Regions from separate parts of the Gilliamella sp. B3023 genome, predicted to be linked through region 1. Evidence: riboswitches for the same ligand, from Rfam matches in the RefSeq annotation. Region 1 holds a riboswitch; the other holds the start of a gene.
The links. A riboswitch is a leader RNA that binds a small molecule or an ion and turns the genes downstream of it on or off. The one in region 1 is predicted to bind thiamine pyrophosphate.
Positions count from the first base shown of each region.

Region 1 (6,689 bases):
ACTTTGATTTAGATATTAGTGGTAGTAGTCAGCCATTGTCTTGGTCTCCAGTTTCTCGGGGTGGTATCACAGTCACAATGTCTAATTCTACTGCTACAAGCGTACGCGTTACTTTAACTGGTCCTTACGCTACCACATCCCAGCATCGTTCAAACAATCCTGGTCGTATTTCTACACCATCTTTGCCTCAGACATTCGAGTTGGTCGGTCGTGACAATAATGGTACTCCAGTTGTTAAATATGGTTTTACATTGAAGCAGTGGTTCGTCAACCGTGATTTTATTCCGGGCTTGTATCATGATCATTTATCTTGGTGTAATCGTATTGGTTATCGAATGCCTCGCCTAAAGGATTTAACCAACTCGGTTCGTATAGCATATCCTACTATCTCTGGCGCCACCCCTTCCTCGCCGGGTAATCATTACATGCGTCATATAGGTTCTGGCTTTTTCACTGAGTGGGGAAATATGGGCGATTACTCTAGTGTTAGCTTCAAAAAAGAAATTAGTGACAATTATTTCTGGACTAGTGACCCGGATTATGGTTCTGATAACAGGTTTCTCGTGAGTCCAATCAACGGTTCAGTGAATTATAGCTACGTCAACTACTATGGGCTTTGCGTCTATCCTTAGCTCTTATTCCTTCGTCCTTAATCCTTAGGGCCGGGGTTGGGGGTGAGGAAAAAAGTATTAAGCAATTAAAAGAAAGCTACGAGTCAACGTCGTTTAGCCATAAAAAGCGATTTTGTGGCTTAGCGACGTTTGAATTACCCGCGGGTTTATTTTTGAGGTGTTTTATCACAAAAAAAGTTGAGGAGCGGGGTTTTTGAGGTTCTAAATCCAACTTTTTAATATTGTTTTATATGAATAATCCAGCTTTAAGCTGTGGCGTTTAGTTGTGTTTTTATATCAAAAAGTTGAGGATTTTTGGGGGATGAATTTGGTTTTATAAAACTCCCCTCAATTTTAAACACTGAAATTTTTAAGATGTTTTTAAGTGGTGATATACCACCGATATTGAACAATATCGGTGGCTGGTTTTGTTACATTTTTTCAACCGTTTTAATACCAAGCATATCTAAACCGGTTTTAAGGGTTTTTGCTGTTAAAGATGCCAGTTTTAGACGGCTATGTTTCAAGTCTTCATTTTCGGCTGCCAAAATTGGGCAGTGCTCATAGAAGCTAGAAAATAGAGTGGCGATATCATACAAATAGGCGCACAGCACATGCGGTGTGCCTTCTACAGCAACGGTTGAAACGGTTTCATCAAATTGAATTAATCGAATTGCTAATGTTCGCTCTTTGTCCGTGCCTAAATTGATATTACCAGTTAAGCTATCTTCGTTGATATTTGATTTTCTAAACACCGACAGTACGCGTGTATAGGCATATTGTAGATATGGTGCAGTATTGCCTTCAAATGACAACATGTTATCCCAATCAAAAACATAATCGGTGGTACGATTTTTGGATAGGTCGGCATATTTCACTGCGCCAATCGCTACTGCATCAATCACTTTGGCAAGTTCTGTTGGAGAAAGATCGGGATTTTTACTTTTAATGAGTGCTTCTGCACGCTCTGTTGCTTCGTCAAGCAGGTCGTTTAATTTTACGGTATCACCTGAGCGAGTCTTAAACGGCTTGCCGTCTTTACCTAACATCATTCCAAACATGTGGTGTTCAAGTTTTAAGGATTCTGGTACATATTTCGCTTTATGTACGATATCCCAAACTTGTTCTAGATGTTGGTGTTGACGTGAATCGGTATAATATAAAATACGTTCAGCATGAAGTGTTTCGTAACGATATTTTACACAGGCAATGTCGGTTGTTGCATAAAGATAGCCACCATCACGTTTTTGGATAATAACGCCCATTGGTTCGCCTTCTTTATTTTTATATTCATCTAGAAATACGACGATGGCACCGTCACTTTCAACCGCTAATTTTTTCTGTTTTAGATCGGCAACAATGCCTGGTAGCATACTGTTATAGATGCTTTCGCCCATTGTATCTTCAACCGATAAGGTGACATTAAGGCGTTTATATGTGGCAATGTTTTGTGTCATGGTGATATCCACCAGTTTTCGCCACATTTCACGACAATATTGGTCACCACCTTGAAGTTTTACGACATAATTACGGGCTTTTTCGGCAAAGGCTTCGTCTTCGTCGTAATGTTTTTTTGCTGCGCGATAGAACGATTCTAAATCTGAAAGTTCCATGTCATTGGCATGTTCGTTTTCCATTTTTTCAAGATAGGCGATTAACATCCCAAATTGGGTTCCCCAATCTCCAACATGGTTGGCTCGGATAACATTATGACCAAGAAAGCTTAATACTCGGACACTAGCATCACCAATAATAGTTGAGCGTAAATGGCCGACGTGCATCTCTTTTGCTACGTTTGGTGCAGAGTAATCAACCACAATAGTTTGTGGTTTGGCTGGTAAAGTAATATTCAGTTTATCACTATTTAGCGCGACTTCGTTTTGTTCAGCAATCCAACTATCTTTTAAAAAGATATTAATAAAACCAGGACCGGCGATCTCGATTTTATCGGCAATATCATCAATATCAAGATGTTGTAAAACTTTTTCAGCTAATGCTCGTGGTGGCATTCCCAATTTTTTAGCGGTAGACATGATACCATTTGCTTGGTAATCACCAAATTGGGCTTTAGCTGATTGCTTGATTAAAGCGTCGCAGTTTTTATCAGCACCCGCCATAATCATTGCTTGAGAAACACGTTGTGTTAATAGTTGTTGAATATTCACACTGAACCTAATCGATTAAAATAAAATGCCCAATATAATACTGATAAATTGATAAATTGTCACTGTGGGATTAGTTAAGGACAAGTAAATAGCTGATTCTTTTATAAACAAAATTTTTTTATTTAGATGTAATTTATTAACTTAATTATAAAATAGATAAAAAAATAAAGAGAAAACAGGTGCCGAAATTTATTTAACTACCTGATTATCAATATCCTTTTGCTCTTTTCAACGTTGGTGTTTGCTCAAGGCCATCTGCAACAACTCAGATTCACAATTGACAAAATAGTATGATAATTATGGTGAAAATATCTTTTTGGATGAATATGCAAAACTCACTCCCCCCTTAAATAAGCAAGAAATCGATTTTCCGATTACAAATGGGGCTAAGCCGAAATTTTATAAAGCTATCAGTTTGATCAAGCGCAGTTACTCTCTTCCAAAATCATAGATAAGTTTGCAGGCAACCGTTGAAGGTAACTATTTACAATTATACCTTCACCCTCTAAACTAATGTCGTTCTCAACGGGGTGCCCTAGTGGGCTGAGAGTGTCAGATTGACTGACATAACTCGTCGAACCTGAACTGGATAATGCCAGCGGAGGGATTTGAGTTATTATATCTGCTCAAACCTTTTGTCTTTTACCTATTTCTTTGGAGGCAAAATGTTTTGTAAAAACTTTTTACTACCTGTTATTTTTCTATTTTCACTTTTTAACCCATTAGCCAATGCAGAACTGCCTACTTTGACGGTTTATAGCTATAATTCCTTTATGTCACAATGGGGACCCGGTGAGGCTATCAAAAAAGGGTTTGAAGCCCAATGCAATTGCCAACTTGAGGTTGTGACATTAGGTGATGGTGTGTCGGTTTTAAATCGTATTCGTCTTGAAGGCGATAAAACGAATGCGGATGTTATTTTAGGGTTAGATAACAACCTATTAGAGCAAGCCAAACAAGCGAATATTCTTATTCCTCATCAAATCGCTAAACCCGACAATCTTAACACCAATTGGTGGGATGATAGTTTTATGCCTTATGATTTTGGTTATTTTGCTTTTATCTACAATAATAACAAAGTCAAAAATCCACCTCATTCTTTACATGAATTGGTCGAAAATAAAGCCGGTTGGAAAATCATCTACCAAGATCCAAGAACCAGTACACCAGGACTCGGTTTACTATTTTGGGTAAAAAAAGTTTATGGTGATAAAGCAGCCGAAGCGTGGCAACAAATCGCTAAAAACACGGTGACGGTCACCAAAGGTTGGAGCGAAGCTTATGGTATGTTTTTAAAAGGCGAAGCGGATTTTGTACTTAGTTACAGTACATCGCCAGTGGCACATATCATTAATGAAAACGAGCATCACTACGAAGCAGCTATTTTTGATGAAGGGCACTATCGTCAAGTTGAAGTAGCCGGAATTATTAAATACAGTCAAGAAATTGACCTAGCGCGCCAATTTTTACGTTATTTGCTGACACCTGAAGTCCAACACCAATTTGCTGAGAAAAATGTGATGTATCCGATTATCAAAACGGATCTACCTAATGCCTTTGCGCAAATTAATTCGGTCAATAAATCGTTAGAATTTGAGCCAGCAGAGATTGAAAAACATCAAAAAGCTTGGATTCGAGAATGGCAATCGGCAATTAGTAAATAGATCCGTATCGCCAATGTTGAAATTTAAATCGTTATTACCCGGAATGAGTGCAGCGAGCTTAATACTCATTATCTTAAGCTCGGCGCTTATTGCTATTTGGCGATTTGCCTTAGAGTCAGGAAATTTGACGATTTATCTTGATAGTTATGTGCTTCATATTGTTTGGATCACTTTTTATCAAGCTTTGTTATCGACAATACTTTCGCTGGCATCAGCAATATTAATGGCTAAGGCGCTCTCCTTTATTGATTTTAAAGGTAAAAAGTTACTGATAAAAATAATGCCAATTACCTTCATTTTACCCGCTTTAGTGGTTGTGACAGGGTTGTTGTCGGTATATGGGCAACAAGGTTTACTGGCTTACATTTGCCAAGTACTGCATATCCCATTTTCATTTCCTATTTATGGCTTGCAAGGTATTTTGTTGGCGCATGTTTTTTTGAATTTTCCTTATGCTTGTGTGCTCTTTTACAAAACATTAAACAGTGTTGCTATAGAACAAAGACAGTTAGCGGCACAACTTAATTTTTCAACATTTACCTATTTTAAATTACTTGAATGGCCGTTACTTCGTAGACAAATATTGCCTATGGCAGCACTTATTTTTATGCTCTGTTTTTCGAGTTTTGCCATAGTGCTTGCATTGGGTGGTGGTCCAAAATATACCACGCTGGAAGTGGCTATTTATCAAGCTGTGCGAGACTTTGATCTATTACAAGCCGCATTACTATCTTGCGTGCAGTTGGTTTGCTGTATTGTTTTTATCAGCTTGATGCAGAAAATAAATAGAAATGATAGAAAGCTGAGTGTTAAATTTAGTCACTCCAACTATCAATTACCGATAACCAATTGGTTAAAAATGATTAGTATGATAATTATCGTAATAGGGGGATTATTTATATTGTCCCCGATGATTACTATACTTTTTCAAGGTTTCTATTTTTTCCAAATCTCATTACTCACATCGATGTTGCAACAAGCCTTTCTCTATTCAATCCTTATTGCTATAGGTTCGGCTATGATAGCGATGTTACTTGGGTTACTTTTGCTATGGACCAATTGCCGACTATTGATTAACCAACAACGTCAATTAAGCAATCGGCTTATGATGGTTGCCTCCTTGATATTAGCTATACCAAACATGGTATTAGCATCGGGATTGTTTTTATTGTTATTCGGTTTTAGTCATAACACTGTTTTTATCTGCTTATTAATTATGGTTTGTAATGGGTTAATGGCGTTACCTTTCATCCTTAAAAATTTAGCTACGCCGATGTATGATATTACGGCACGCTATTGGCAATTAACCCAAACCCTTAATATCAATGGTTTAACGCATTTTTATTTGGTCGATTTCAAGGGGTTAAAAAGTCTTATGCTGATGAGTTTTGCCCTTGCTGCCATATTGTCATTGGGCGATTTTGGGGTAATAGCTCTGTTTGGCGGGCAGTCGGTGACCACGTTACCTTATTATTTATATCAACAGATATCGCATTATCATTATCAAGAAAGTATCGTGACAGCCGCGATATTATTACTTTTATCCTTTAGTTTATTGGTTGTGATGGATTATGATCGAACTTCAAAAAATTGAATATCAATATGACAACTTCAACATGCACTTTATGCTAAATATTGCTGCTAAAGAGCGGGTTGTTATTGTCGGTCCAAGTGGCGCGGGCAAAAGTACATTACTTAGCTTGATTGCGGGGTTCATCTTTCCTAAATCAGGGCAAATCATCTTAAATAACCAAAATGTCACAACAACGTTACCCGGTAAACGCCCGGTATCGATGCTATTTCAACAAAATAACTTATTTAGCCATCTAACGGTTGAACAAAATATTGCTTTAGGCATTAAGCCGACATTAAAACTGAGTCGCGCTGAACAAATGACTATTAATGATATTCTGGTTCGTGTCGGGCTGGAAGGCTTTAACCATCGCTATCCCGAACAGCTATCGGGTGGCCAACGGCAACGCGTGGCACTGGCTCGCTGTCTTATACAACATCGTCCTATATTATTATTAGATGAGCCATTTTCTGCTCTTGACCAAGCTCTGCGCTTTGAAATGTTGGCATTGGTTAATCAGGTTTGTAGTGAATTTAATCTGACCTTAATGATGGTATCGCATTATCTGGATGAGTCACTTAGCCATTTTTCCCGCTGTGTGGTTATTGAAAATGGAAACGTCATATTTAATGCAGAACCAAAACAGCTAGCTGAAAATCAAGAGATAGCTAAATTG
Region 1 is NZ_JAFNNH010000030.1:308-6,996, reverse strand. It holds partial or broken gene J3U16_RS11745 (hypothetical protein) at 1-632, shown strand, start outside; gene argS (arginine--tRNA ligase) at 1,043-2,776, opposite strand; TPP riboswitch at 3,293-3,401, shown strand; gene thiB (thiamine ABC transporter substrate binding subunit) at 3,442-4,440, shown strand; gene thiP (thiamine/thiamine pyrophosphate ABC transporter permease) at 4,454-6,034, shown strand; gene thiQ (thiamine ABC transporter ATP-binding protein ThiQ) at 6,012-6,689, shown strand, end outside.

Region 2 (7,867 bases), on a different contig from region 1:
AAGATGTTAGCAGATTTGGAGTTACCCACCGTTACTAATGAGCAAGTAAAAAACATGGTCGGTAATGGCATTGATGTCATGCTCGAACGCGTATTCAACGTGATTGGTCGCAATCCGTCTAAAGAGGATTTCAATAAAGCGAAACAGTTGTTTAATCATCATTATGATGAGGTTATGGATGAGCAAACAACGCTATTCCCGCATGTTAAAGAAACCTTAAAAACGCTTTATGAAAATCATTATCCCTTAGCTTTAGTTACCAATAAACCTGCGCAATTTTTACCTGCTTTATTGACGTCATTAGGTATTAAAGAATACTTTTCATTGGTACTTGGTGGTGGTGATGTGATTAAGTTGAAACCACACCCCGCCCCACTTTATCAAGTCATGGCAACCTTTGGATTGTTTAGTGATCAGTTGCTGTTTGTTGGTGATTCAAAGAATGATATTACTGCTGCTAAAAATGCTAATTGCCCAACAGTGGCGTTAAGTTATGGTTATAATTATGGGGTGTCGATTGCATCTAGCAAGCCTGATTTTTTATTTGATGATTTTAAAGATATATTAACCTTATTACCTCAGCCAAAGGCTGATGCAAAAAAATAATGAGTATAAATTAGGAATAAATTATGAGTAAACCAATTGTATTTAGTGGCGCTCAGCCATCAGGAGAACTAACATTAGGCAACTATTTAGGGGCTTTGAAGAATTGGGTGTCTTTGCAAAATGAATATGATTGCGTTTATTGTATTGTCAATCAACATGCGATCACGGTCCGTCAAGATCCTAATAAGTTGCGAAAAGCAACACTTGATACGTTAGCGCTTTATTTGGCGTGTGGTATCGATCCACAAAAAAGTACTATTTTTGTTCAATCACAAGTACCAGCTCACGCTGAATTAGGTTGGGCGTTGAACTGTTATACTTATTTTGGTGAACTGAGCCGTATGACGCAGTTTAAAGATAAGTCATCTCGTCACTCTGAAAATATTAACGCCGGGCTATTTGATTATCCAGTATTAATGGCTGCTGATATTTTGTTATATCAAGCTAATTTAGTTCCTGTAGGTGATGATCAGAAACAACATCTCGAGTTATCACGTGATATCGCTATGCGTTTTAATGCACTTTATGGCGATATTTTTACTGTTCCTGAGCCGTTTATTTCTAAAGTAGGTGCTCGTGTGATGTCTTTACAAGATCCAACCAAAAAGATGTCTAAATCAGATGAGAATCGTAACAATGTTATTGGTTTACTTGAGAATCCGAAAGATGTCGAGAAGAAGATTAAACGGGCAATGACCGATTCAGACGAACCACCTGTTGTACGTTATGATTCAAAAAACAAAGCCGGTGTTTCAAATCTGTTAGATATTTTGACAGGTATTACAGGTAAGCCGATTGCTGAACTTGAAAAAGCGTTTGAAGGCAAAATGTATGGTCATCTAAAAACCGAGGTGGCAAATCAAGTTATCGAGATGTTAACCGGTTTACAAGCAAAATATCATCAATATCGAGATGATGAAAATTATCTTCTTTCAATTATGCAAGAAGGAGCACAAAAAGCTCGCGCTAAAGCAGAGCCTACGTTGAAGAAGGTTTATGACGCAATCGGTTTTGTATAATCTAAAATAAGATTGCGATTATTACTAAACAATATCAAACGGCTTTAATTGATATGAGCTCTATTGTTCTAATAATGAGTTAGCTTGAGGCCTTTTGATTATAATAGGTTTATTATGAAAATTATCATTCTTGGTGCAGGCCAAACTGGTAGTGCACTTGCTGAATATCTAGTAACTGAAAAGCAGAACGATGTGACTGTCGTTGATGAAGATCATGATAAATTGCAATCTTTGCAAGAGCGTTTTGATTTACAAGTCATTTGCGGTAAATCCTCTTACCCACAAGTATTAGAGAGTGCTGGCGCGGAATCAGCCGATATGTTAGTTGCCGTTACCAATTCTGATGAAGTAAATATGATGGCTTGTCAGATTGGGCATGTGATGTTTAATATTCCACAAAAAGTTGCTAGAATCCGTGCTCCTGAATATAACGATGAAAGATACCCATTCTTCAATAAAGATTGTATCAACATCGATCATATTATTGCTCCTGAAAACTTAATTACAAATCATATTAGCCAATTAGTTCAATATCCTGGTGCTCTACAGTTTGCTTCGTTTTATGATAATCGTGTCTGTTTGGTTGCTGTAACCGCTTATTACGGTGGTGCGTTAGTGGGGAGCGAACTGTCCGAACTTAAAGAGCATTTACCACATGTCGAAGCGCGTGTTGTTGCTATTTATCGTCAAAATCGTTTTATTCGTCCAATAGGTTCGACTTTAATTGAAGCTGGAGACATGGTTTATTTTATTACCCCTCCCCTCAACATTAAAGCAGTAACCAGTGAACTACAAAGGCTAGAAAAACCTTATAAACGTATTATTATTAGCGGTGGTGGTGGCGTTGCCATTGCTTTAGCTAAACGTTTAGAGAATGATTATCAAGTTAAGTTGATTGAACGTAATGCAGAAAAAGCTGAATTAATAGCTGAGCAGTTAGTTAATACCACCGTGTTACATGGTGAATCATCAGACCAAGAATTATTATCGCAAGAGCAAGTCGAGTTAACCGATCTGTTTGTGGCGGTCACTAGCGATGATGAAGCCAATATTATGTCATCTATGCTGGCAAAAAGAATGGGGGCAAAAAAAGTCATCGTTCTTATCCAGCGACAAGCCTACTTAGAATTGATTAACGATAGTGTTATTGATATCGCGATTTCACCACAACATGCCACTATTTCAGAACTACTAAGCCATGTTAGGCAAACAGGTGTAGTTAAAGTTGTCTCATTACGCCAAGGTGAATCAGAAATTGTCGAAGTAGTTGCTCGTGGTGAAGCCGAAAATTCAAAATTAGTCGGTAAAAATATCAACAGTTTAAAATTACCTTCAGGTGCTACGATTGGTGCCGTGGTTCGTGGTGAAGATGTAATTATAGTAAATACGGATTTAATGATTGAAGATGGCGATCATTTAATAATTTTCTTACCGGATAGACGCGCCATTAGTGATATAGAAAGATTATTACAATAACTTGTTTAATTTTTAAACTCAGTTCATAATAGATTCAATTTTATCCAAATTTGTTATTTAGACTCGGGGTGTTTTTTGTTAGAGCAAAAAACTGAGAATTTACCCGTTGAACCTGATCTGGATCATGCCAGCGTAGGGAAGTCTCTGTCTTAATTACCGCTTTTGACACATTCTTCCCTTAATATTATTTATTAGATAAGGAAAGAATATGTCGGTCATTAAATTATTTTCAAATCAAGATGCCATTCCTTTTATTGAGCAAGTTCATCAGAAGCGACCTTTAATCCATTGTATTACCAATGATGTGGTACAAAATTACACCGCTAACGTTCTTTTGGCGATTGGGGCTTCACCAGCGATGGTGGTAGCTGAGCAAGAAGTTGAGGACTTTGTTGCCATTGCAAATGGTTTGTTAATTAATATTGGTACGATCAATAGTCATAGCGCTAAAAGCATGTTACTAGCCGCCGCAAAAGCTAATCAAACTCCTTGGGTATTAGATCCTGTCGCAGTTGGAGCAGCATTGAAATATCGTACTGAAATTGCTAAGCAATTATTAACATTTAAACCGACAGTTATTCGAGGAAATGCTTCAGAAATTCTAGCATTAAGTGGTCAACAATCATCATCAAAAGGGCCTGATGGGCTGGATTCTACTGATTCTGCATTAGATGCGGCAATGCTATTAGCCAAGAAATATCAAACCATTGTTGCAATAACAGGTGAGACCGATTATGTCACAGATGGTGAGCAGGTTTATAGCATTGTTGGGGGTGATATCGCGCTAACACAAGTAACTGGTACTGGTTGTTCATTATCTGCGATTGTAGCTGCATTGATTGCAAGTTCTGAAGATCATTTAAAGGCTACTGCTTCAGCCTGCTTTATGATGAAAAAAGCGGGTGAACTCGCTAATAAACAGCAAGGGCTAGGTACTTTTGCTATGTCAATTATTGACCAACTTTCTCTTTTCACCACAAATAAGGATTTTTGATGAAGAAGCAACTTGATTTAACACTCTATTTAGTACTTGACCCAGTACTTTGTGATGGCATAAATGGTATGGTTAATACCACTAAGTTTGCAGTTGAAAATGGTGTTACTGCCGTTCAATTACGTTCAGAACAAGAATATTCAGGTAAAAATTGGTATAAAGCCGCCCAAGCTTTAAAAGAAGTATTAATCGACACTCAAGTTCCACTATTGATTAATGATCATATTGATATAGCTTTAGCTGTCGATGCCGATGGTGTTCATGTTGGACAAAGCGATCTACCTGTCGAAGTTGCACGACGATTAATTGGAGAAGATAAATGGATAGGGCTTTCAGTCTCTAATTATTCGCAACTTGAGCGCGTTCCTTGGCAACTAGTCGATTATCTAGGTATTGGCCCTATCTATCCAACCCCCACCAAAAAAGATGCAGCAGAAGCAATAGGCATCGCCCAATTGACTGAACTTGTTAAAGCAAAACAATGCCCTGCCGTTGCGATAGGTGGTATCGGTGTAAACAATTTAACTGAAGTGATTCAAACTGGCATTGAAGGTATTGCCGTTGTATCCGCAATTTGCGGGCAAGGAGATATTGCTAATGCAACATCTGATTTAATAAGAAAAATAAGACAAGCAAGATAGGAAACTAAACCATGACAACAATTTCATTAACTATAGCTGGTAGCGATCCTAGTGGCGGTGCAGGTATTCAGGCCGATTTAAAGGCCTTTTCAGCGCTTGGCGCTTATGGGATGTCAGTCATTACTGCTTTAACCGCACAAAGTACACAAGGTGTTAATAGCATATACCCAGTGCCACCCGAATTTGTTGAGGCTCAATTTAACACACTTTATCAAGATATCCATATTGATAGCGTTAAAATCGGTATGCTGATGAATAAAGAGATTGTAACCACGGTTAATCATTTATTAAGCAATAATCCTATTGCCAATATTGTTCTTGATACGGTAATGATAGCCAAAGGGGGGCATCCTTTATTGAGAAATGATGCCATTACCGCTATTCGAGAATTGCTATTACCATTCGCCACCATCATCACCCCTAACCTTCCAGAAGCAGCAGCATTACTTGATTGTCATGAGGCACAAAACGAAGATGAAATGCAACAACAGGGTTATGAGCTACTCAAATTAGGCTGTCAGGCAGTATTAATGAAAGGGGGACATTTGCCAAGTCAAGAAAGTCCGGATTATCTAATCACGCCAACAAAGATCATCAGAATGGCATCACCACGTATCCAAACTAAAAACACTCATGGTACAGGTTGCACATTATCGGCAGCTATTGCAGCATTACTACCAAAATATGAGTTAGAAGAAGCCGTTAAACAAGCAAAAAAATACCTACAAGGTGCCATTGAAAATGCAGATAATTTGAAAATTGGTAAAGGAATTGGACCTACTCACCATTTTTATCAATGGTGGGACACCGCAGGAAAAGGCTAGAAAGCTAAATGTGGTATTTTCGGCAAACGCTATTTTCAACAGCTTTATACTTCATCGACAATCCGTGCCAATGAAGTATATGAAAACTTTTTTAGTGCATTATCTAGTCAAATAGAGGCTATTGGATATTTGTATTATCTAGTATTTAAGCGATTGTCTTAATCGTTTAAAATGAGAAATTGTAAATAGTATTGCCTTAATACGAAATACCCACAAACTCAAACCCCGCTTGATTAACGGCTTGAATTGCAGCTTCTTGTGAGATAGTACCACCTTCTATATCAACTTCATGCTTCGCTAAATCAACGGTCACTTTAGCTTTAGGATCAATATCATTAATTGCTTTAGTAATGGTTTTAACACAATGTTGACAACTCATATTATCGACGATTAATTTCATCATTATCCCCTTTTGTTATCTAATAATTCATCTAGTGCAACGTTGGAACATCTATAATTAAAATAAATTTGTCTGCCATATAAAGTATAGTGATTATATTACGCCAATAAGCCTACAAAAAAAACACCTCAGAATAATGAAAATTTATAAGATTTATATCTGTTATTAATAAATCGTAATGATTGAGCGTTTCTGCTCCTTTATACTCAAATAAACCATGGTGCCAAGAAAAATAATCAAGGTTATCCTTCAAGAATAAAAATTGAATAACAGAAATAATCGACTTATACAAAATTAGATTGTATATTTATTCATCTATGTGGTTTTGATAATAAAGTTAGTTTTTGTTTTTAAATATAATTTTAACTTAGATGTATAGTTCCATTTTTATTTTTTCTCATAAACGATATTCAGGTTAATTAGGAGCCTAAAATGCAGCATATTATGGAAACGATTAGAAAAACAGAACAAGAATTTGTTGATATTCGACATCAGATTCATAAACATCCTGAGTTAGGTTTTGAAGAGAAAAAAACCAGTGATTTAGTTGCAAATAAGCTATCTGAATGGGGCTATGAGGTTCATCGTGGTCTAGCAAAAACTGGCATCGTTGGTGTTTTGAAAAATGGCGCTAGTAATAAGAAAATAGGTATTAGAGCTGACATGGATGCATTACCTATTGTTGAAGCTTCGGGTAAACCTTGGAGCAGTGTTAGCCATGGTAAATTCCATGGTTGTGGTCATGATGGGCATACCACTATTTTGCTATGTGCAGCTAAATATCTTGCCGAAACACGCAACTTTGATGGGACTTTACATGTCATTTTTCAACCAGCTGAAGAGTTGTTATATGGTGGGAAAGTGATGGTCGATGAGGGTTTATTTAAACAATTTCCTTGTGATGTGATTTTCGGTATTCACAATATGCCCGGATTTAAGGAAGGCCATTTTTATTTTAAAAGCGGTGCTCTTATGGCTTCATCCGATACGATTCATATCACCATCAAAGGGAAAGGTGCTCATGGAGCCATGCCTGAGCGAGGAATTGATGCGACGCTTGTTGCTTGTTATATTGGCATTGCTTTACAAAGTATTGTTTCCCGCAATGTTTCACCCTTTGAGAAAGCTGTTATCACGATTGGTTGTATTCAATCTGGCGAAGCCCCCAATGTGGTCAATAGCGATGCATTGATGAAGCTAACCGTCAGAGCATTAGATAATAATACCCGGACTTTATTGCTCAAGCGTATTACCGAAATTGCCACTTCGCAGGCGGAAAGTTTTGGCGCCTCAGTTAAAATCGAACATATCAATGGTAGCCCTGTTTTACATAATGGTGCTAATGCAACAAAATTTGCATTAGAAGTTGCTCAGAAATTAGTCGGTAAAGATCGTGTTCATGATAATTGCCATCCTTTTATGGGCAGTGAAGATTTTGCTTTTATGTTAGAGAGCAATCCAAATGGTTGTTACATGATTATCGGCAATGGAGACGAACAAGGATTTTGTAGTGTTCATAATCCTGGTTATGATTTTAATGATAAATGTATTGTTCCTGCTGCGTCATATTGGGTTGCATTAACTGAAACATATTTAAGTAAATAAGGATAAATCGCTTCTATGTCTGGTTTAAATATGTCAACTTCAAAGAATTCTAGCACCAAGCAAGTTAAAAGTTATAACCGGTTAACATTAGGTATTGTATTAGGAGTTATTACTTTTTGGCTGTTTGCTCAATCAATAGTCAATGTTGGACCGGCTGTTCAGCATACTGTTGGTATCACTCCAGCCTCTTTTAATTTAGCAGTAAGTTTGACTGCACTTTTCTCTGGCTGCTTTATTGTGGTTGCTGGAGGTTTAGCTGATCGCTTTGGACGAGTTCGTTTTACTTACCTTGGTTTTATTTT
Region 2 is NZ_JAFNNH010000003.1:154,237-162,103, reverse strand. It holds gene J3U16_RS03140 (phosphoglycolate phosphatase) at 1-606, shown strand, start outside; gene trpS (tryptophan--tRNA ligase) at 630-1,625, shown strand; gene trkA (Trk system potassium transporter TrkA) at 1,740-3,101, shown strand; TPP riboswitch at 3,156-3,257, shown strand; gene thiM (hydroxyethylthiazole kinase) at 3,310-4,095, shown strand; gene thiE (thiamine phosphate synthase) at 4,095-4,736, shown strand; gene thiD (bifunctional hydroxymethylpyrimidine kinase/phosphomethylpyrimidine kinase) at 4,748-5,560, shown strand; gene J3U16_RS03110 (heavy-metal-associated domain-containing protein) at 5,757-5,963, opposite strand; gene J3U16_RS03105 (M20 aminoacylase family protein) at 6,393-7,565, shown strand; gene J3U16_RS03100 (MFS transporter) at 7,581-7,867, shown strand, end outside.
Region 2: linked by a shared signal. The riboswitch ahead of thiM (hydroxyethylthiazole kinase) and the one ahead of thiB (thiamine ABC transporter substrate binding subunit) in region 1 are both predicted to bind thiamine pyrophosphate.